Regions from separate parts of the Rhizobium sp. BK312 genome, predicted to be linked through region 2. Evidence: predicted binding sites of a transcription regulator. Region 2 holds the regulator's gene; each other region holds the start of a gene.
The links. Region 2 encodes LexA, which represses DNA repair genes until DNA is damaged. Its sites were predicted from a motif close to TGTTCNNNNTGTGTTCNG; they were not measured.
Positions count from the first base shown of each region.

Region 1: FHT85_RS09340 (PA0069 family radical SAM protein) is a predicted target of LexA. The motif match lies at 2,983-3,000, and genes of this name have one in related genera.
Region 3: FHT85_RS30620 (ImuA family protein) is a predicted target of LexA. The motif match lies at 3,219-3,236, and genes of this name have one in related genera.
Region 4: FHT85_RS16135 (YifB family Mg chelatase-like AAA ATPase) is a predicted target of LexA. The motif match lies at 1,713-1,730, and genes of this name have one in related genera.

Region 1 is NZ_JACHZP010000003.1:154,352-159,429, reverse strand. Features, by position in the region: gene FHT85_RS09365 (tetratricopeptide repeat protein) at 1-318, shown strand, start outside; gene FHT85_RS09360 (4-(cytidine 5'-diphospho)-2-C-methyl-D-erythritol kinase) at 326-1,240, shown strand; gene moaB (molybdenum cofactor biosynthesis protein B) at 1,240-1,794, shown strand; gene FHT85_RS09350 (hypothetical protein) at 1,826-2,134, opposite strand; gene FHT85_RS09345 (glycosyltransferase family 2 protein) at 2,310-2,828, opposite strand; gene FHT85_RS09340 (PA0069 family radical SAM protein) at 3,070-4,227, shown strand; gene FHT85_RS09335 (ribonuclease HII) at 4,333-4,992, shown strand; gene FHT85_RS09330 (phosphotransferase) at 4,996-5,078, opposite strand, start outside.
Region 2 is NZ_JACHZP010000009.1:102,489-107,566, reverse strand. Features, by position in the region: gene gltA (citrate synthase) at 1-356, opposite strand, end outside; gene FHT85_RS30600 (DUF4131 domain-containing protein) at 639-1,247, shown strand; gene FHT85_RS23625 (ComEC/Rec2 family competence protein) at 1,317-3,116, shown strand; gene lexA (transcriptional repressor LexA) at 3,097-3,819, opposite strand; gene FHT85_RS23615 (VOC family protein) at 4,240-5,078, shown strand, end outside.
Region 3 is NZ_JACHZP010000010.1:107,818-112,895, forward strand. Features, by position in the region: gene leuD (3-isopropylmalate dehydratase small subunit) at 167-775, opposite strand; gene FHT85_RS25255 (hypothetical protein) at 961-1,197, opposite strand; gene FHT85_RS25260 (HpcH/HpaI aldolase/citrate lyase family protein) at 1,309-2,253, shown strand; gene FHT85_RS25265 (DUF1737 domain-containing protein) at 2,291-2,497, shown strand; gene FHT85_RS25270 (metallopeptidase family protein) at 2,547-2,984, opposite strand; gene FHT85_RS30620 (ImuA family protein) at 3,259-4,239, shown strand; gene FHT85_RS25275 (DNA polymerase Y family protein) at 4,280-5,078, shown strand, end outside.
Region 4 is NZ_JACHZP010000005.1:258,039-263,116, reverse strand. Features, by position in the region: gene FHT85_RS16135 (YifB family Mg chelatase-like AAA ATPase) at 88-1,620, opposite strand; gene gshB (glutathione synthase) at 1,815-2,762, opposite strand; gene FHT85_RS16125 (cupin domain-containing protein) at 2,855-3,358, opposite strand; gene FHT85_RS16120 (endonuclease/exonuclease/phosphatase family protein) at 3,457-4,452, opposite strand; gene FHT85_RS16115 (YraN family protein) at 4,556-4,936, opposite strand; gene rsmI (16S rRNA (cytidine(1402)-2'-O)-methyltransferase) at 4,929-5,078, opposite strand, start outside.

The DNA.
Region 1 (5,078 bases), on a different contig from region 2:
CTCAACCGCTTCGACGATGCCGTGAGCGAACTGGAGCGGGCAGCACAGCTCAAGGCCGGCGACCCGACGATCAATGATCACCTCGGCGACGCCTACTGGCGAGTCAATCGTAAACTCGAAGCCGTCTATCAGTGGAATCGGGCGCTCGCCTCGAAGCCGGAAGAGGCCGATATTCCGAAGATCAAGGAGAAGGTCGAGAAGGGCTTGCCGCCGCTCGACAACGATCCGAAGACCGTCGACAAGAGCAAGCAGCCTGATCCGGCGCCCGCCCCCTCGCCCGACACGAACGCTCCGGCGCCGGTCGACAAGAAGTCCTAAGACTTCCATGAGTACGATCTTGGCAGCGGGTGATTTCGACCTTACGGAAGAAGCGCCCGCAAAGATCAATCTTGCGCTACATGTCACGGGGCGCCGCGCCGACGGCTATCATCTGCTGGACATGCTCGTCAGCTTTGCCCGCCACGGCGATCGTCTTTTCTTTCGCGCAAGTGCGGATGACGATTTCAGCCTTTCGGGACGGTTCGGCCCGTTGCTTTCGGCCGATGCCGAGGCCGGCGACAATCTCGTGCTCAAGGCGCGCGATCTCTTGCGCCAGGCAGCCAATTCATCCGGCCTCGATGCTCCCGCCGTCCATATTCATCTGGAAAAAAACCTGCCGATCGCATCGGGCATCGGCGGCGGTTCGGCGGATGCGGCGGCGGCATTGCGTGGGCTCATGCGGCTCTGGCGCCTCAGCCTGCCTGAAGGCACCCTCAAAATGATCGCCCTGAAGCTTGGCGCCGATGTGCCGATGTGTCTTTCGAGCCGGCCGCTGATTGCGCGTGGAATTGGCGAGGCGATAGATTTGCTGCCTTCCTTTCCTTCTTTTCCGATGATTCTCGGCAATCCGCTCGTCGGCGTCTCCACGCCCGACGTGTTCCGCCAATTGTCGCGCAAGGATAATCCGCCATTGCTGTTTCCGTCGCAAATGCCGCAGGGGCAAGGCGAATGGATCGACACGATCAAGGCCCTGCGCAACGATCTCGAACCGCCGGCGCGCTCGATCTGCGGCGAGATTGGCGTGCTTTCCGGCCTGATCGAAAGCGAATCCCCGATCCTGACGCGCATGTCCGGCTCGGGCGCCACCTGTTTCGGCATCTTCGCCGATGCCGAACGGGCGAAGAAAGCCGCCGCCTCGCTTCACAGACAGAGACCGGACTGGTATTTCCAGGTAACGGAGACGATCGCGGGAGAGGCATGATGGCAGGTCCGGTCAACGAAAGATCCTTCATTCCCGTCGGCATCGCAGTATTGACCGTTTCCGATACGCGCACGCTCGCCGACGACAAATCCGGCGATACGCTGGTTGCCCGCATTGCGGAAGCCGGCCACAGGCTTGCTGCCCGCGCCATCGTTCCCGACGACAGCGAGCGCATCCGCGCGCAGGTGGAAGCCTGGACCAAGGATGATGCGGTCGACGTCGTGATCACCACCGGCGGCACGGGCTTTACCGGCCGCGACGTCACGCCGGAAGCGCTGGAGCCTTTGTTCGAGAAGCGAATGGATGGGTTTTCGGAAGTCTTCCATCGCATCTCCTATGACAAGATCGGCACGGCGACCATCCAGTCGCGGGCCACAGGCGGTGTGGCCAATGCCACCTTCATCTTCGTGTTGCCGGGCTCTCCCGGTGCCTGCAAGGATGCCTGGGACGGCATCTTGAAGGCGCAGCTCGACTATCGCCACATGCCCTGCAATTTCGTGGAGATCATGCCGCGCCTTGACGAGCATCTAAAGCGCGGCGCCGGCTCGAGATAGGTCTTCTGCTCGCTGCGATATTGCGTGGCGGTCATGCCTTCGGCAGGACAGGAATTGATTCCCAGGAATCGCCGCTGAGTATGATGCAGCTCCGGCCGGATATGTCGCTCATCAGCAGTGTCCAGTTGCCGCTCTCAGCAGCATAGATTTCAACGATCGTGCTTTGATCGAGCTTGCCGACAGCCGAAAGCTTTTCCGAAAGATGGTCGCCAAGAAACGCGACGATATCGACGCGCTTGGCACAGGCCAAGGTTACCTGAGCGGCGGCATTGCCGGGGAAAAGAATTGCACTTGCAACGAAGAGAGTTGCCATGAGGCGGTAGAGCATCGTGCGTTTCATAACGCACCTCCTTTCGCCGAAATCCTGGCGAAAAAGGAGAATTCCGCTGACCAGTTCCGCCTGATATCGGCATCTTCATGGTCGGTCACCAACGCGACACGCGTAAGGTGCCGCCACACACGAATTATCGCAGCTATTCCCGCGTTTACAAATGGAATCTGCGGAACGTGAAACCCTATCGCGCCGCGCGCGCCACCCAGGAGGGAATGAGTTCGCTTGAAAGCCTGCGGCCCTTCTGGCCCTTGGCAAATTCCGCGAGCTGCATGTCCGACCTGGCGATCGCGATGGCCTGGTGCTTCGAAAGCAGCAGACCCAGTTCCAATGGCGGCGAACGGCGGCCGATCCGCTTCAGAAAGGGGCGCCGATAGCCCCGCGACGCCGTAAACCGCGCCGGGCCTTTGTTCAGGGAGACATATTCGGCGACCTCGTCGATCCAGCCCGCTTGCGGCCGCGCGCCCGGCTCGACCAGCAACAGCCATTCGCCGCGGGCCGCCCGCAATATGTCCTTGATATCCCACTGCGAGTAAAAGCGGCAGCCGGCAGCATCCGCCACTTTCGATGTGCCATCACTCGAACCGTGATCGAGCACGATCACGTCGCTGACCAGCCCCTCGACCGCGCCTGCCACCAATGCCGCCAATGTCTGCGCCAGCTCGGGTTCGTGATCCTGGCATTCGATAATGACCGTCAACATTGCCCATTTATAGAGCGGCGCATAATTTATTGCCAGCACCCAACCTTCGGCTCCAAACGTTTAAGAAAAGCATCATATGCCGCCGGAAACGCTCACCGCCGGTATCGCCAAACACCTCCTCTCAACGAGGTGGAAAATGGTGATTTCGGATTTTTGTTCTTGCAATGTTCTCATTTGTCGGATAGGAATTTAATCATCTTAGACGCGGCGTGCGATGGCATGAGCCGCCCCGGAGCTACCGATGAACGAGCAGTCCCTTGCAGGGCAGGCCGCTTTCGCGCCTGCCAATACGGCAGACGTTGCCAACGCTTTGATCGCCGATTCCGGTCTCAGGGTCGATGTCGAGCGTCGGCGCGGACGCGGCGCCGGATTGAACCCGAGCGGCCGGTTCGAGCCGCAGCAGCGCGAGGCCTTCGACGACGGCTGGCAGAGCTGGGAAGAGCTGCCGCCTTTCAAAACCGAAGTGCAGGTGGAGAAGCCGCGCACGGCCATTACCCGTAACGAATCGCCCGATATTCCTTTCGATCGATCGATCAACCCTTATCGCGGCTGCGAGCACGGATGCATCTACTGCTTCGCGCGGCCGACGCATGCCTATATGGGCCTGTCGGCAGGGCTGGATTTCGAATCGAAGCTGTTTGCCAAGCCGGATGCGGCCAAGCTGCTGGAACGCGAACTGGCAAAGCCCGGCTACAAGCCGCGCGTCATCGCCATAGGGACGAATACCGATCCCTACCAGCCGATCGAGAAGGAATGGCGGATCATGCGCCAGATCCTCGAAGTGCTGAACCGGGCGAACCATCCCGTTGCTATCGTCACCAAATCGGCGCTGGTCATGCGCGATATCGATATTCTAAAGGAGATGGCCGCCAAGAACCTTGTGCGGGTGGGATTGTCGGTGACGACGCTCGACCGCAAGCTCGCGCGCACCATGGAGCCGCGGGCAGCGACGCCGCCGCGGCGGCTGGAGGCGATCCAGGCTTTGAACGAGGCCGGCATTCGCACCGCGATCATGGTGGCGCCGATTATCCCTGCCCTCAACGATCATGAAATCGAGCGTATCCTCGACGCCGGCAAGGCCGCCGGCGCGCAGGAAGCAAGCTATGTCATCCTGCGGCTGCCGCTGGAGGTGAGCCCGCTCTTTCGCGATTGGCTGCTGCAGCATTATCCGGATCGCTATCGCCACGTCATGTCGCTGATCCGCTCGATGCGCGGCGGCAAGGATTACGATGCGGAGTTCGGCAAGCGCATGAAGGGCGCCGGGCCTTATGCCTGGCAGATCAGCCGCCGCTTCGAAATGGCGACGCGCCGGCTAGAGCTTACGCGCCGCAATATCGCTTTGCGCGACGATCTGTTCGTGCCGCCAGACGGCAGCGGCGTCCAGTTGTCGCTGCTTTGATATTCCTTGCGGGTTTTCCCTGACCCCGCTGGAAAAGCCCCCCGGTTCGCCGCCCTGATCCACCGGGGGCTTGCAGGAGATCGGGTGGTGTGCGAGCTTCGCCGCATGAAACGCAGCACACCACCCGATTCTCCAATGCTTTTCGAGGACGCCCCGCTCGTTCCCACGTTTGAGCTGGAGCTGATTGCGCGCCGGGCCGGCCATTGGCCTGTCGCCGGAGCCGATGAGGCTGGCCGGGGGCCGCTTGCCGGACCGGTGGTCGCCGCCGCCGTCATTCTCGACCCTGAGCGGATCCCGCAAGGGCTCAACGATTCCAAACAGCTGACCGCGGCCAGACGCGAAGAGCTGTTCGTGGAGATTCTCGCAACAGCAACGGTCTCTATCGCCTCGTCGAGTGCCGGTCGTATCGACACGACCGATATCCGCAAGGCAAGCCTCGATGCAATGCGCCGCGCCATTTGCGGACTTGCCGTGCCGGCAAGCTATGTGCTGACCGATGGGCTCGATGTGCCAGCCGGGCTTGCATGCCCGGGAAAGGCCGTCATCAAAGGAGACGCGCGCTCCTTCTCCATCGCTGCCGCATCGATCGTCGCCAAAGTGACCCGCGACCGGATGATGGCGCGCGCGGGCATTGTCTTTCCAGCCTATGGTTTCGCAGCCCATGCCGGCTATGGCACTCCTCAGCATCGCGCTGGCATCGAGGAGCATGGTCCCTGCCCGCTGCACCGCATGAGCTTTCGTCCGCTGCGCAAAGAGGCCGTTTGAAACTCAGCCCGTCAGTCCGGCGACGATTTCAGTCGAGTATTTTCTGATATAGGCGATGTCTTCCCTGTAGATGCGATCATGTCCTT
Region 2 (5,078 bases):
GACATCTGCTCGTGCACCATCGTGTGGTGGGTCACGCGATAGTCGAAGTCCTTCTTCTGCGCTGCCGTCGGCAGTTCGCCGTAGAGAAGGAGGTAGCAGACTTCGAGGAAATCGCCGTGTTCGGCCAGCTGATCGATCGGATAGCCGCGGTGCAGCAGAACGCCTTCGTCGCCATCGATATAGGTGATGCTCGACTCGCACGATGCGGTGGAGGTGAAACCAGGATCGTAAGTGAAAGTGGAGGTGTTCTTATAAAGGGCACCAATATCAATGACACTCGGGCCGATGGTTCCGGTCTTGACCGGCAGGTCCACCGTCTTTTCACCCCAAGTTAGTTTCGCGCTTTGTTCCGTCATGCTGATCCTCCAAGATTTGGCGGGATTGACGCCATAAAAAGCGCCAAAAGGTTAAGCGACTACCGACTAGCTATATGATCCAGAGCCTAATGCCAAGTTATCCTAACGCTGAATTGTGCAATGCAGTATCAACTTTTGGGCACTGCAGAAGCGTCTTTTTGTATGCTACGTCGGGAAACCGGTCCAATTGAGCTTTGTTCCCGCCGATTTCAGTTGAATTCACTATGTGGTGACGGCACAAATCGCGCAGAAGCTGTAATTTGGCGCGGGGGCAGTCAGCGAGTGCCTAATTTCGAGGCATCCGACCAGCAGGAAGAGAGCAGGGACGTCACCGCGTCTCCGCAACCTCACGCCTTTTCCGCCACGATTACCCTTCGCGCCAAAGCGCGACAATGGGAACGAACACAGGATCAGGCGCCGCTGACGTCGCGTTTCCTGCGTGTCCCGAAGCGTCTTGGAACCGCTGTTCTCGGCTTGATTGCGGAGGCGGCGGCCCATGGCCGTGCTGTTCTTTTCGCGCCGATCTATATGGGTTTGGGTGCGATTATCTGGTTCGAGGCGCAAGTCGATCCGCCTCCGCAGGCGTTTCTCGCAGGCCTCGTTCTGTTTGCTTTGGGCTTTTTGCTAAAGCGCGATGCGGGCAGGCTGCTTCATCACACGCTTTTCGCCGGTATGCTCATCTGCCTGGGTATGGCGCTCGCGCAGTGGGAAAGTTGGCGGGTTTCCACTGTCATGCTCGACTCGGCCGTGACGACGACTGTGACCGGGCAGATCGAGCGACGGGAATCCTATGACAATGGGCGCTGGCGCTATGTCGTCCGCGTCGAGGCAACGGAAAAACCCTCTATCCGCCGCGCGCCGCAGCGGGTTACGGTCTTCGTGCGCAAGTAGGCGGAGCCGTTCGATCTGGGAGATCGGGTCCGGGGCCGGGCGCGCCTGACGCCTCCGGCCGGACCGGCATTGACGGGTCTCAACGATTTTGCCTTCAGCTCTTATTTCAACGGCATCGGCGCGAATGGCTTTGCCTACGGAACGCCGGAATTATTATCGCCATCCGGTGACAATGCTGCCGGCTCGTTACTGGATGCGGCCGATATCTGGCTCGCTGGCCTGCGCAACAGCATAGGCGACCGCATCAGGCAAACCTTGCCCGGAGATACCGGCGCCTTTGCAGCAGCGCTTGTCACCGATGAGAGACGTGCGATCTCGAAGGATACGACCGAGGCTCTGAGAATTGCCGGCCTGACCCACATCATCGCAATTTCCGGTCTCAACATGGCGTTGTCGGCTGGCATCTTCTATGTCGGTCTGCGCTATTTGTTCAGCCTGTTTCCCGGTGTCGTCCAGGCTTGGCCGACGAAGAAGTTCGCAGCCTTCGGCGCGCTTCTAACGGTAACGGCCTATTACCTCATTTCCGGATTCGGCGTCTCCGCCGAACGCGCCTTCATCATGATGGCGATCATGCTGGTGGCCGTACTTTTCGACAGGCCATCCATCAGCTTGCGCAATGTGGCGCTCTCAGCCATCGTCATCCTAGTCTTGTCACCGTCTCAGGTACTCGGTCCGAGTTTCCAGATGTCTTACGCCGCTACGCTGGCGCTGGTATCAGGCTATTCGCTCTGGAAACGACGGCGGCATCGCGAAAACATCCTGCCGCGCATCCGTCTGTTAAGTCCGCTACTGTTCATCACGCGCTTCTTTGGGGGCGTGATGTCGACCTCGTTCATCGGTGGTGCGTCGACGGCCATTTTCTCGATCGAGCATTTTCACCGGTTGGCGACATATGGACTTGCTGCCAACCTTGCGGCCATGCCCGTCGTCTCTTTCATCGTCATGCCCTTCGGTATGATGGCGATGCTGCTGATGCCTTTCGGAATCGATGGACCGTTCTGGAAAGTCACCGGTGAGGGACTGGAGCTTGTGATCGCTATTGCAAAAACGGTGGCTGGGTGGGGAGGTGACATTACCTTTGGCCGCCAGCCCGGCTGGCTGATGCCGACTTTCATCGCTGGCTTCCTGATCATGAGCATGCTGCGGACCCGGCTTCGCCATCTGGGCCTGTTGCTGCTGCTGTCATCTGTCGGTGTGGCCGCGTTCGGCTCTGGTGTGCCGAAGCCGGATCTGATGATCTCGGAAGATGGCATTCTCGTTGCCTTGCGCCAGGACGATATCCTCGCCACCAATCGCGAGAGACCGCAGGCCTTCATCTTCGAGCAATGGCAAAAAGCACTGGTCGCAGCCGAACATCAACCGCCGACCATGCTTCCGACCGATAGCCGGCTTCCGCAGATCAGCAAGACGGATCGGCATAAGCGACTAAATAACGAGGAGCAGAAGGCAGTCCGCATCGCAATGGAAGAAGCTTTGGACCGCACCATGCAAGGCAGCTTTGCCTGTCAGAAGGGAGCATGGTGCCTCGCCATGCTCGAAAACGGCGCGATATTGGTCACCATCGAGAACGCAGCCTATCTGCCCGCGGCTTGCGACACCGGGAATATTATCGTGACGCCAATCCGGCTGCGGCTGGACCATTGCCGTTCCGGAGCAACGCTCATAACCGGTGCGACATTGCGTAAAACCGGCTCCATCGAAATGGTGCTTACCTCAGACAAGCCTATTATATCAGCCGCATTCAACAACCCGCAGCGCCCATGGACCAGGCATCGAACCTATGATTGGCGCACCGGCAAATTTGACGCGCCAATTGCGAAGGCACCACCAGTCCTGGACAATTCACCGGTCAGTGATAGCGACGAATAAGGCCGACGAGCTTGCCCTGAACCTTGACGCGATCCGGCCCGAAGATGCGGGTTTCATAGGCTGGGTTCGCGGCCTCCAGCGCGATGGAGGCACCCTTGCGACGGAAGCGCTTCAAGGTAGCTTCTTCATCGTCGACGAGTGCAACGACGATATCGCCGGGATTGGCCGTGGTCGAATTGCGGATAATGACCGTATCGCCGTCGAAAATTCCGGCGTCGATCATCGAATCTCCTCGAACTTCAAGCGCATAATGTTCGCCGGAGCCGAGCATGTCGGCGGGAACTGTAATGTCGTGCGTATTGTTCTGGATGGCCGAGATCGGAACGCCGGCGGCGATGCGGCCCATCACAGGTACGGACGCCGAGCCGTTGTGATCGTCATTTGCCACTTTCGACGGAGCAGGCGGGGCAACGGGCTGTGGCTTGCCGAGGCTGCCCTCGATGACGCTGGGCGAAAAACCGCGGCGCTGTTGCAGGCTCGGATTATAGGCGTCGGGAAGCTTGATGACTTCGAGCGCTCTGGCCCGGTTCGGCAGTCGGCGGATGAAACCTCGCTCCTCTAGCGCCGTGATCAGGCGGTGAATGCCGGATTTGGATGCCAGATCCAGTGCATCCTTCATCTCGTCGAAGGATGGCGGAACACCGGATTCCTTCATGCGTTCGTGAATGAAGAGAAGCAGTTCCTGCTGCTTGCGCGTCAACATCGTCTTGGAACCCCAGAATCAAGAAAAGCCGTGAAACAAATCCAGAACGGACACTATATGTTCCATATGTGTTCCGCAAGTGCTTAAATTTCGGTAAAGCCTTGTGGGGTCAGTTAAATAATTACCATTTGCGAATAGATCGGATCGGAACATCGAGGCGCCATATCTGCGTTAACCCATGGAAAAATATGAGAAATGCCGCTCTGTTCGCTTCCAGGGCCTTGTCGTTCAGTCCGTGCGCCCAGCATTTGGATCAAAGTGCCACACTACTGCATAAGCCGGCTATGGGAGAGAATCAGCAATCACGTTTGCGAGATCGCCTTCAATCCATGTCGTGTGCTTCGGGATGTTCCGTCCTTCCATCTTGAATTGCTTGGGGGATGGGCGCAAATCTGCTTCCGCAAGCAAACAGGAGAAGCCATGATTTCGTCTCCGCATCCGCTGGATCATCTCGTGCTGCCGACCGTCAATATCGCTCTGGCGCGCGAACGCCTCGGCAAGCTCGGTTTCACGGTGGCTCCAGATGCGCGCCATCCCTTTGGCACTCAGAATGCCTGCGTCTTCCTTGCCGATAAAACCTATCTCGAACCTCTGGGCGTCGCATCTCCGGAGCAATGCGAGAAGAGCATCGTGGATGGCAATGTTTTCGTCGCGCGCGATCAGGCTTATCGTTTCCGGGTGGGGGATGATGGCTTCTCGGCCGTGGTATTCGGTACGGATGATGCGGTGGCGGATGACAAGCGTTTCAACGCGGCGGCGATTTCGGCGGGGCGAATGCTGGATTTCTCCCGTCCGATGAAGATGCCGGATGGAACCGAAACCACGGCAGGCTTTCGTCTTGCCTTTGCCGCCGATCTGCGCGCGCCGGATTTTCTCGCTTTCTGCTGTCAGCGCATCAATCCGCTGCCGGCTGATCGCAGCGCGCTCGAGCGTCACGAGAACGGCGTGACTGGTATCGCGCGGGTAGCGCTTTGCGCGCCGAAGCCGGCGGTCTATCGCGGTTTCTTCGAAGAGGTTGTCGGCGCCCCACGCATTATGGAGCATTCCTTTGGCCTGACAATCAGGACTGCCAATGCCGATCTGGAGATTTTGACGCCGGAAGGAATGGAGGCATTCTATGATCTGCCTGTTCGCACGAATGATCCGGGGCTCAGGGCGCGGGCAATCCTTTTCAAAACGCGCGATCTTTCCGTGACATCGTCGCATTTCACTGCTAACGGCGTCACCTATACGCGTAAGAACAATCGTCTATTGGCGAG
Region 3 (5,078 bases), on a different contig from region 2:
GCGTCTGAGCTGTTTTCGCGGGATTTGCGGTCTCCACTCCTGGGCTGTGATAATTGCGGGATAGTCCCCTCTCCCCGCAGGCGGGGAGAGGGAGTCTAATATGCCCGGCATGAAAAAAGCCGGGCGCAAGGCCCGGCTTCGAAACATGCGATAAACGAAAGACCGATCAGGCAGCCCAGGGGCGCGATGCGGCGTTCGTCTTTTCGAAATCGCTGATCGCGGAGGATTTTTCCAGCGTCAGGCCGATATCGTCGAGGCCGTTCAGCAGGCAGTGGCGCTTGAATTCGTCGAGTTCGAACTTCAGCGAGCCGCCGTCCGGGCCAGTGATCTCGAGGTTTTCCAGATCGACCGTCAGAATGGCGTTGGAGCCGCGCGAGGCGTCGTCCATCAGTTTGTCGAGCTCTTCCTGGCTGACCTTGATCGGCAGGATGCCGTTCTTGAAGCAGTTGTTGTAGAAGATGTCAGCGAAGCTGGTCGAAATAACGCAGCGGATGCCGAAATCGAGAAGTGCCCAGGGAGCATGCTCACGCGAGGAGCCGCAGCCGAAATTGTCGCCGGCGACAAGGATCTTGGCATTCTGATAGGCCGGCTTGTTCAGCACGAAATCTTCGTTCGGCGTTCCGTCTTCATTGTAGCGGGCTTCAGCGAAGAGGCCCTTGCCGAGACCCGTGCGCTTGATGGTCTTCAGGTAATCCTTCGGGATGATCATGTCGGTATCGACATTGACGACCGGGAGGGGTGCTGCGACACCGGTCAATTTCACGAACTTGTCCATGGGGTCCTGCCTTCATTCTCGTCTAAGCACGAATTATCCTGCCAATAGAGCAAATCCGGCTCGAAATGAAGGGAAATCTTGGAAATGCTCTAAAACGCGGCGCTTTGGGTCGTGGTGCCCTTCAGGACGAGGCCTGATCGCACACATAGGCCCGCCGGATAGACCACCCTGCCCTGCTTTCAATCCTAGAGGTCGATGATCGTGCCGCGACCGTCGTTCCAGATGCGCATTTCGCGCTGGCCGTTCGTCTTCGCCTTGGCGTGCACCGGGGCCGGCTTCATGCGCAGCGAAATCGCGCGGGCTGCCATCAGCACGGTAAGGATAGCGCCGACGGCGAGCGTGACCGAAACGGTAAACAGCGCCATGGCTGCAAACACGGTGATACCGGCAAGTGCGATGAACAGGGAACGAATATTCTGCATGGTCGAGACCTCTCTACATCAAGCAATGTGGCCCTCATGATTGTCATCTGCAAGAGGAGCATGGCTTTTTGTTGACTTGCCTGCCGATTAAAAGCGCGGCAAAACGGCACAATGAGCCAATCTGCGAGCCAAAACCCCTCGTCCCGTCCCGCCCGTCTGCGCCGCTCGGTCTTGAGCGTTCCCGCGATCAACCGACGCGCGCTGGACAAGCTTTCGAGCCTCGAATGCGACGCGGTCATTTTCGATCTTGAGGATTCGGTTTCGCCGGAGAAAAAGGCCGAGGCGCGGGAGAATCTCCGGGCCTTCTTTGCGGTCTCGCAGCTTCCCGGCAAGGAGCGGATCATCCGTATCAATGCGCTCTCCTCCAATTTCGGCGCCGATGACCTGGCGCTGGTTACGGAGTTGGAGCCGGATGCGGTGTTGCTGCCGAAGGTGGGCGAGCCGCAGGACGTAAGCGATGTCAGTGACCGGCTTGCGGAAGCCGATGCACCGGAAGACTTGCGTATCTGGGCCATGATCGAGACGCCGCGCGGCATCCTGAATGCGGCGGCGATCGCCGAAGCTGGGCGCACGGCAGGAAGCCGGCTCGATTGTTTCGTCGTCGGTCTCAACGACCTCAGAAAGGAAACGGGCGTTCTGCCGCAGCCCGGTCGCCCCTATCTCGTGCCCTGGCTGATGCAGGTGATATTGGCCGTCAGCGCTTACGGCCTTGAGGCGATCGACAGCGTCTTCAACGATTTCAGGGATGCTGAAGCATTTGAGGCCGAATGTGGCCAGGGTGTCGCCATGGGTTTTGCCGGCAAGATGCTGATCCACCCAAACCAGATCGAGGCGGCCAACCGGCATTTCGGCCCGGCTGAGGCTGCCATTGCCGAGGCCGAAGCCATCATTGCGGCTTTTGCCGAAACGAGCGCCGCCACTCTCAATGTCGTGAACCTTGGCGGGCGCATGGTGGAGCGGCTGCACCTTGTCCAGGCGGAAAGACTCATTCATAAAGCTCGCCTGATCGAACAGCGCTCTTCGGGCACGGCAGCGGCGTCCCGCACCGAGGTCTGACCGTCGAATTGCCCGGCCAAATACGAAAGATACCCTAATGAAACTCTACCGCTTCCTCACCGGCCCCGATGACGCTTCCTTCTGCCACAAGGTCAGTGCGGCGCTGAACAAGGGCTGGGAGCTATACGGCTCGCCGACCTATGGCTTCAATTCTGCAAGCGGGCGTATGGAGTGCGGTCAGGCCGTCGTCAAGGAAGTTGCCGGCAAGGATTACGATCCGGATATGAAGCTTTCGGAGCAGTAAGCCGTAACCGAAGTTCTTCGCCCAGGTTGGCTTACGATCGGGGTTGGTATTACCGATCCGTCGCTTCCTCAGCACTTTCCTCAATGCGCTCCATGTCCTCGTCGCTCAGGCCGAAATGGTGGCCGATCTCGTGGATCAGGACATGGGTAATGATGTCGCCGAGAGTTTCGTCGTTTTCAGCCCAATAGTCGATGATCGGCCGGCGATAGAGGCGGATCTTGTTCGGCATGTCGCCGGTCTGGGCGGTAAAGCGCTCCGAGATGCCGCGACCTTCGAAAAGGCCGAGCAGGTCGAAGGGTGTTTCCAGCGCCATATCCTCGAACACTTCGTCATCCGGGAAATCCTCGATGAGAATGACGAGGTTGCCGGTGAGCGAGCGGAATTCCTCCGGCAGGTGGCTGTAAGCCTCCATTGCCAGAGATTCGAATGTGCTGATGGAGGGAGAATGGCGATCCCGCCAATCTTCGCTCTGGTCAACGCGAGCCATGAATATTCCTTCCTTGGCTGGTCATATAGAGACTTTGCGCTGCTTTTACGAGAGCGGAATAGGGCGTGATACCGAAAAGTGTTTGAGCGGTTTTCGATCGACGTCATGCTCTATTTTTTTGATTCTAGAGCGGATTCGGATTTTCGGGTGACAGACCGACATCATCTGGCTCGGTTCACAGGAATATTTTCTTATGAAATGGTGTTGACTCTTTCTCCAAGCTCTGGAATCCATAAGAACATAACAGGAACATTATCGATCTGGAGTGAACGTCATGGCCGAGGCTGCCGTGGCGCGGGAAACGCTTTTTGCCCTGCGTGAAACCATTGCCCGACTGGAAGGCAGGCCGATCCCGGCGCTGGCAGCCGCAGCGCATGAGGCTTTGGCAGACAAGCCGGTGAGAGAGGCGATGGGTAGTGCGAAATCCCTGCCTACTGAGCCTACGCTTGAACAGTCGCTCCTTCCGATCGGCATCGATGAGCTCGATGCGGCTCTGCAAGGCGGTCTGCCGCTCGATGCGCTGACGGAAATCCGCTCGCTCGGCCTGCGCGATGCCGGGGCGGCGAGCGGCTTTGCCCTGGCGCTTGCGGCGAGACTGCATGCGCGAGCATCGGATAAGACCGCGGCCAAGTCGCCGGTCCTATGGATCGGCGATACGGTGGCAACGATGGAGGCAGGCCTGCCCTATGCCATCGGCATCGGCGATTTCGGGCTGGAGCCTCAGGCTCTCCTGCAGGCGTCGCCGCGCAAGCTCGACGATGCGCTCTGGGTGGCGGAAGCAGCCCTTGGCAGTGCTGCCTTTGCCGTCGTCATTCTGGAAGTGCGCGGCAATCCCGCCCGTTTCGGTCTGACCGAAAGCCGGCGGCTGGCGCTGAGGGCCAAGGCGGCGGGACGGCCCTTGTTTCTGTTGCGACAGGGAGGCGAGGAGGAAGCAAGCAGCGCCCTCTTCCGCTTTTCCGTCGAACCCGCGCCGGCACAGGCGCGGCCCCTGCCGGACGGATCGGTGCTTGGCGGCAGCATTGGTCACCCGGCTTTTCGTCTGACCTTGGAAAAGAGCCGAAACCCGGCGCCCCTTTCCATAACCCTGGAGTGGAATGCCCATGACCGCCGCTTTGCCCCTGTCTCCGATGTTCATTACCCTGCCTTTCCCGGCGAACACACAGCGCATTCTGGCGCTGACCTTCCCGCATCTGCCGACCGACCGGATCGCGCGAAAGCGCTGGGGTCTGTCCTGGCGTTCGGCAGGCAGGCTTGAAGCGCCGCCGCTCGCCTGTGCCGGTAAGCTGAACAATGCCATGCGGCTGACCGCCATCAACGAGCGCGCCGAAATGATCGGCCTGAAGCAGGGTCAGGGCGTGGCTGAAGCAAAGGCGATCTGTCCTGATCTTGATGTCGTCGAGGAGGATCCGGTCGCGGATCGCAAGCTTCTGGAAGCGATCGCCGACTGGTGCGACCGCTATACGCCGCTGGTGGCGATCGACGGCAAGGATGGCCTTTTTCTCGATATTACCGGCTGCGCCCATCTTTTCGGCGGCGAAGAGGCGCTGCTCGAGGATATCTTGATCCGGATTTCCCGACTGGGCTTCGATGTGCGCGGCGCCATTTCCTCTGCGCCCGGCCTCTCCTGGGCCGTCGCCCGCTTTGACGAGAGCCGCATCGTTCCGCCCGAAGCCATGGAAGAGGCACTGGCACCGCTGCCGGTTGCATGTCTTCGGCTTGGCGAGGAGATTGTCGCCGCCTTGCAGAAGATGGGCCTGAAGCAGGTCGGCGACCTTCTGGCAGCACCGCGTGCGCCGCTTGCCCGCCGTTTCGGTGCGCAGCTAATGTTGCGGCTCGATCAGGCCGTCGGCCTCGTCGAGGAACCGATTTCGCCGCGTCGCCCGGTCGCGCAATTGTCAGCCGAGCGTCGGCTTGCCGAGCCGGTGCAGGCGGAAGAGGATATTCTTCAGCTTGCTCGCCAGCTTGCCGAAACCCTGAAGCCGGGGCTGGAAGCGCGCGGCGTCGGCGGCCGTTCCTTCGAGCTTCTGCTTTTCCGGGTGGATGGGGCGGTTTTCCGCATCGCGGCTGGCGCATCGCAGCCGCTGCGGGAGCCGA
Region 4 (5,078 bases), on a different contig from region 2:
TCATTCGGACTTGGAAAGGGGTGCTTCGGCACCCTTTTTCATTCAGGCGGACGGGCGACGATCGAGCGCCGCCTCAGCTCAGGACTTTCAGGCGTGCGCTGCCAGTCGCTCGCCGGCGATGCGATAGGAGATGGCTTCCGCGAGATGGATGCGGCCGACGGTGGGTTTATCATCGAGATCGGCGAGCGTTCGAGCGACCTTGAGGATGCGATGATAGCCGCGGGCGGAGAATTTCATCTTCTCGGCAGCATCGCGCAGCAATTGCAGGCCGGCGGCATCCGGCTCGGCGATGGTTTCGATCATCGCAGTCGAGCAGCGGGCGTTGGTGGTGACGTCCTTCATGCCGGCTCGTTCGAAGCGTTCCCGCTGCCGTTCGCGGGCGCGTGCGACGCGGAGTGCGACATCGGCGCTGCTTTCCGCTGATGTCGGCCGGATGAGGTCGGCGGCGGAGACTGCCGGTACGTCTATGCGGATATCGATGCGATCGAGCAATGGACCGGAAATACGGCCCTGATAATCTGAAGCGCAGCGCGGCCCACGGGCGCAGGTGTGGCCCGGTTCGCCGGCCATGCCGCAGCGGCAGGGGTTCATTGCCGCCACAAGCTGAATGCCGGCCGGATAGGAAACTCGATGGTTTGCTCTCGCAATGACGCATTCGCCGGTTTCGAGAGGCTGGCGCAACGCATCGAGCGCCTGCGGCGAAAACTCCGGTAGTTCGTCGAGGAACAGAATGCCGTGATGGGCCAGCGACACCTCGCCGGGCCTCGCACGCAGACCGCCGCCGACGAGCGCCGCCATGGTCGCCGAATGATGCGGCGCGCGATAGGGCCGCCGATCGGAGAGCTTGCCGCCGGAAAGCTGGCCGGCGATCGAATGGATCATCGACACCTCCAACAGCTCGTTCGTCGACAGGGGCGGCAGGATCGACGGCAGGCGCGAAGCGAGCATCGACTTGCCGGAGCCGGGAGGCCCGACGAATAACAAGTTATGCCCGCCGGCGGCGGCCACCTCCAAGGCGCGCTTGGCGCTTTCCTGCCCCTTGATATCGGCAAGATCGGGCAGATTGGCAGCGCTGGCGCGAATGGAGGGCTCCGGTCGCGAGAGGACCTGCGTGCCGCGAAAATGATTGGCGAGCGCGATCAGGCTGCGTGGCGCCAGAATATCGATCTCCCTGCCGGCCCAGGCGGCTTCCGATCCGCTCTCGGCCGGGCAGATCAGCCCCTTGCCCATGGCATTGGCGGCGATCGCTGCGGGAAGCGCGCCGGCAACGGGCGCGATCGTGCCGTCGAGATTGAGTTCGCCAATGACAGTGTAGGAGGACAGGGCATCGGCAGGGATCGCGCCGAGCGCCGCCATCAGACCGAGCGCGATCGCAAGGTCGAAGTGACTGCCCTCCTTGGGCAGATCCGCCGGGGCGAGATTGACGGTGACTTTCTTCGGCGGCAGAGCGAGGCCGGAGGCGTGCAGCGCCGCCTGGACCCGCTCTCGGCTCTCGGCCACAGCTTTGTCCGGCAGACCGACGATGTGCATCAGCACCTTGCCGGGCGCAATCATCACCTGCACTTCGACGGGTACGCCCTCAATGCCCTGAAACGCAACCGTACTGACTCGCGCTACCATGCCCTATTCCCCTGTCGCCGAACCCGTTTGCCGTTACGTGCCCCGACCAGCAAACTTCGGGTTGCAATCTGGCATAAGACGAGGAATGAAACAAGAACAATAAACGAACAAAAACTTTACCCAGGCATGTCGAAATCATCGACATGCCTGGGTGGATATGATTGTTCAGCTGAAAGCGTGGCGGAAACTGCCGATCAGGCCCGCTTGGCTTCGATCGCATCCCAGAGCAGGCTGGCGATATCGGCGCCGCCGAAGCGCTTGACTTCGCGGATGCCGGTTGGCGACGTCACGTTGATCTCGGTCATATAGTCGCCGATGACATCGATGCCGACGAGCAGGAAGCCGCGCTCCTTCAGGGCCGGTCCGATGCGGGCGCAGATTTCCTTTTCGCGCGCCGTCAGCTCGGTCGCTTCGGCGCGGCCGCCGACATGCATGTTGGAGCGGGCATCATGCTCGGCTGGCACGCGGTTGATCGCGCCGGCTGGTTCGCCATCGACAAGAATGATGCGCTTGTCGCCCTTGCGAACATCGGGCAGATATTGCTGGGCGATGAACGGCTCGCGGAAGAGCTGGCCGAACATTTCGAGAAGAGACGAGAGATTGCGGTCGTCGCGGGTCGAATGAAAGACGCCGGCGCCGCCATTGCCATAGAGCGGCTTCAGGATGATATCGCCCATCTCATCGCGGAAGCGGCGGATTTCAGCCGGATCGCGGGTGATCAGCGTCTTCGGCATGAGATCGGCGAATTCGGTGACGAAGATCTTTTCCGGCGAGTTGCGCACCCAGGCAGGGTCGTTGACGACAAGCGTCTTCGGATGGATGCGCTCGAGCAGATGCGTCGAAGTGATATAGGCCATATCGAAGGGCGGGTCCTGGCGCAGCAGCACCACGTCCATCGTCGAGAGATCGACGCGCTCCGGCTCGCCGAGCTCGAAGTGATCGCCCTTGACGTCGCGCAGGATCATTGGCTCGACGGAGGCATAGATCTTGCCGTCGCGCATGCTCAGCCGCTCCGGCGTATAGTGGAAAAGCTTGTAGCCGCGGTTCTGCGCCTCGAGGCTCATGGCGAAGGTCGAGTCGCCCGCAATGTTAATGCTTCGGACATGGTCCATCTGGACCGCAACATTCTTGATACCAGCCATAGTCAGCCCTCGCTCGGATTTGCGGACAGATGTAGGTCGGCCCGCATCCAAACGCAACGGCTATTCAAGGGCTTCCGCCAAGGTGGCCCTGCTTAGGCAGCAAGGCCCTGTGTGTTGCCCTGGCGGACGAGGTTGCGCAGGCGATAGGCCATGGTCAAAGGCTTCGGGAATGGCTTGCGCAAGAAAGCGACTTTGCGCAGGTAACGGTCGATGCGCCATGTCGCCCAGGTGCCCCCGGCAAAATAGGCGACATCGCCGGCATGCAGCGTACGCTCGACGCCGTCTTCCGTCGTAATGTGTACCTCACCCTCAAGGATCATGACGGTTTCGTCCCAGCCGAAATACCAGCGGAACTCACCCGCCGTGCAATCCCACAGCGCGGTCATGGCGGCATCATCCTGCCCGCGCGAATGCTCGGCGATGCGGGCAACGGGATTGCCCGACAAGACCCAGGATGGCTCGATCGGCGACGGCTTCATTTCCATCTCGCCACTGGCGCCTGCCACGAAGCTCTTCGACTGCGGCATCGCGAGGACGACTGGCGCGGCACGGGTGGCAAAGGCCGCCATGCTCGCCAACATTAATTTCAAGACCATGCAATCCCCCAAAATTCCATGAGCGTCTGCGATCTCATCGCATGGAACGGGTAACGGCAAAGTTCATGAAACCAAGTGCATTTTAACGATTGCAGCGATCAGGCGGAAAAACCTTCGATTGTGCAAACGACCATGTCATGGTCGGAGAGCGGCTTGCCCTCGCCGTTGAGAGAGGACACAAGATGACTCTCGCCGATCTTCAAGCCGCGGGTGATGAACCAGTCGAGCTTCATGGCGCGATCGGGGAAACGTGTGATCAGGCTCGGGCGCGTGCTTGTCTGATCGAGCGGCCCGCCATGGCACTCGAAGCCTCGGCTTTCGGCCATGGCGAATAGCGTATCCGTCGAATAATCGCCGCCGGTGTGGTTGCCGGTGTTGAGATCGCCGCCGATCAGGATCGGCAGACCGGGCGCGAAAGCCTCGACCTCATCGATCAGCGCCGCCAACTGCCGCTCGCGATAGGCAGCAGTGGCAACACTTTCGAGATGAACGGAAACGGCGACCATGGGGCCGGCCTCCGTCGTGACGATGGCGCCGACGGCGCAGCGATCGCCGATGCGCGGCTGCTCGTTGCTATCGTTGAACCAGACGGCCTCACCGGGTGGACGGATCATGAAAGGATTCTTCAGAGCGACGGAGGCCATCAGGGCGTTGCCGTGAAAGCCCTTCTCATTAAAATCGTCGCGGCAGTAGGAGCGCTCGATTTCCGAGCCAAGACTGAGTTCAAGAAACTCGACACCATAGGCATGATTCATGCCGAGTTCGCTGGCGATGATCGCGGTCGGGTCGCGCTGTTCGGTGCGGGCCATGCCCAGATCCATTTCCGACAGCAGGATCAGCGGCGCACCGGTTTCCCGCAGCTTGGCCGCACTTTCCTCCGGGAACAGGCAGCGCTCGAGATTCCAGGCAGCGACAGCAAAAGGGAAGGCCAAAGCCTCGACCTTACCGGCCGCCCCACCGACGCGCACCGTATTCAGGCAGGCGAGCGACGCAAGCTTTTCGGCGTGAACGGCCGGGGTCTTTTCAAGCGAAAGGAAGCTCTTTCGCTCTTCCTGCGATGGTACGGTGAAGGCGGAGACGGTGTTGCGGATCATGATAGGGCCTGTCGAACTGAAATAAGGAGCGCGCGCAGAGAAATCGCAGGTGCTGGTCGCCCCGGCAATAGGCTGATTTTGTGACGGTCTTGTAACGCCGCGCTCAAAACGCATCGGGAAAATGCTGCGGCCAGCGACCGGGGAGCATGGCGACGATGTCGTAGCGTTGCGAGAGACGGGCGAAATCCGGTTGCCGTGCGAGCCAGAGATCGCTCGCAGCACGAATGCGGTTTTGCGAAGAGAAGGAAACGGCGTCGATCGCCTCCTGCGCGCCACGCCGCGACTTGACCTCGACGAAGACGGCGAGATCGCCCTTACGGGCGACGATATCGATTTCACCGAGCTTGGTGCGGTGGCGGATCGCCAGGATGCGATAGCCCTTGAGCATTAGGAAGGCGGCGGCGAGATATTCGGCAACATGGCCGCGACGCCAGGCCTTTTGCCGCTTCAGCTTCTCGCCGGACCCGGGCTTCGTATCAGCCATGGCGCTCCTTCATGTCGAGCAGGCGCTGGTAAAGCTCCTTACGCGGGAGGCCGGTGAGGCGCGCAGCTTCGGTCGCTGCCTTGGCGGTCGGCATCGTCCCTGAGAGATCGGCCAGAATGGCATCGACATCTGCTTCGGCCGT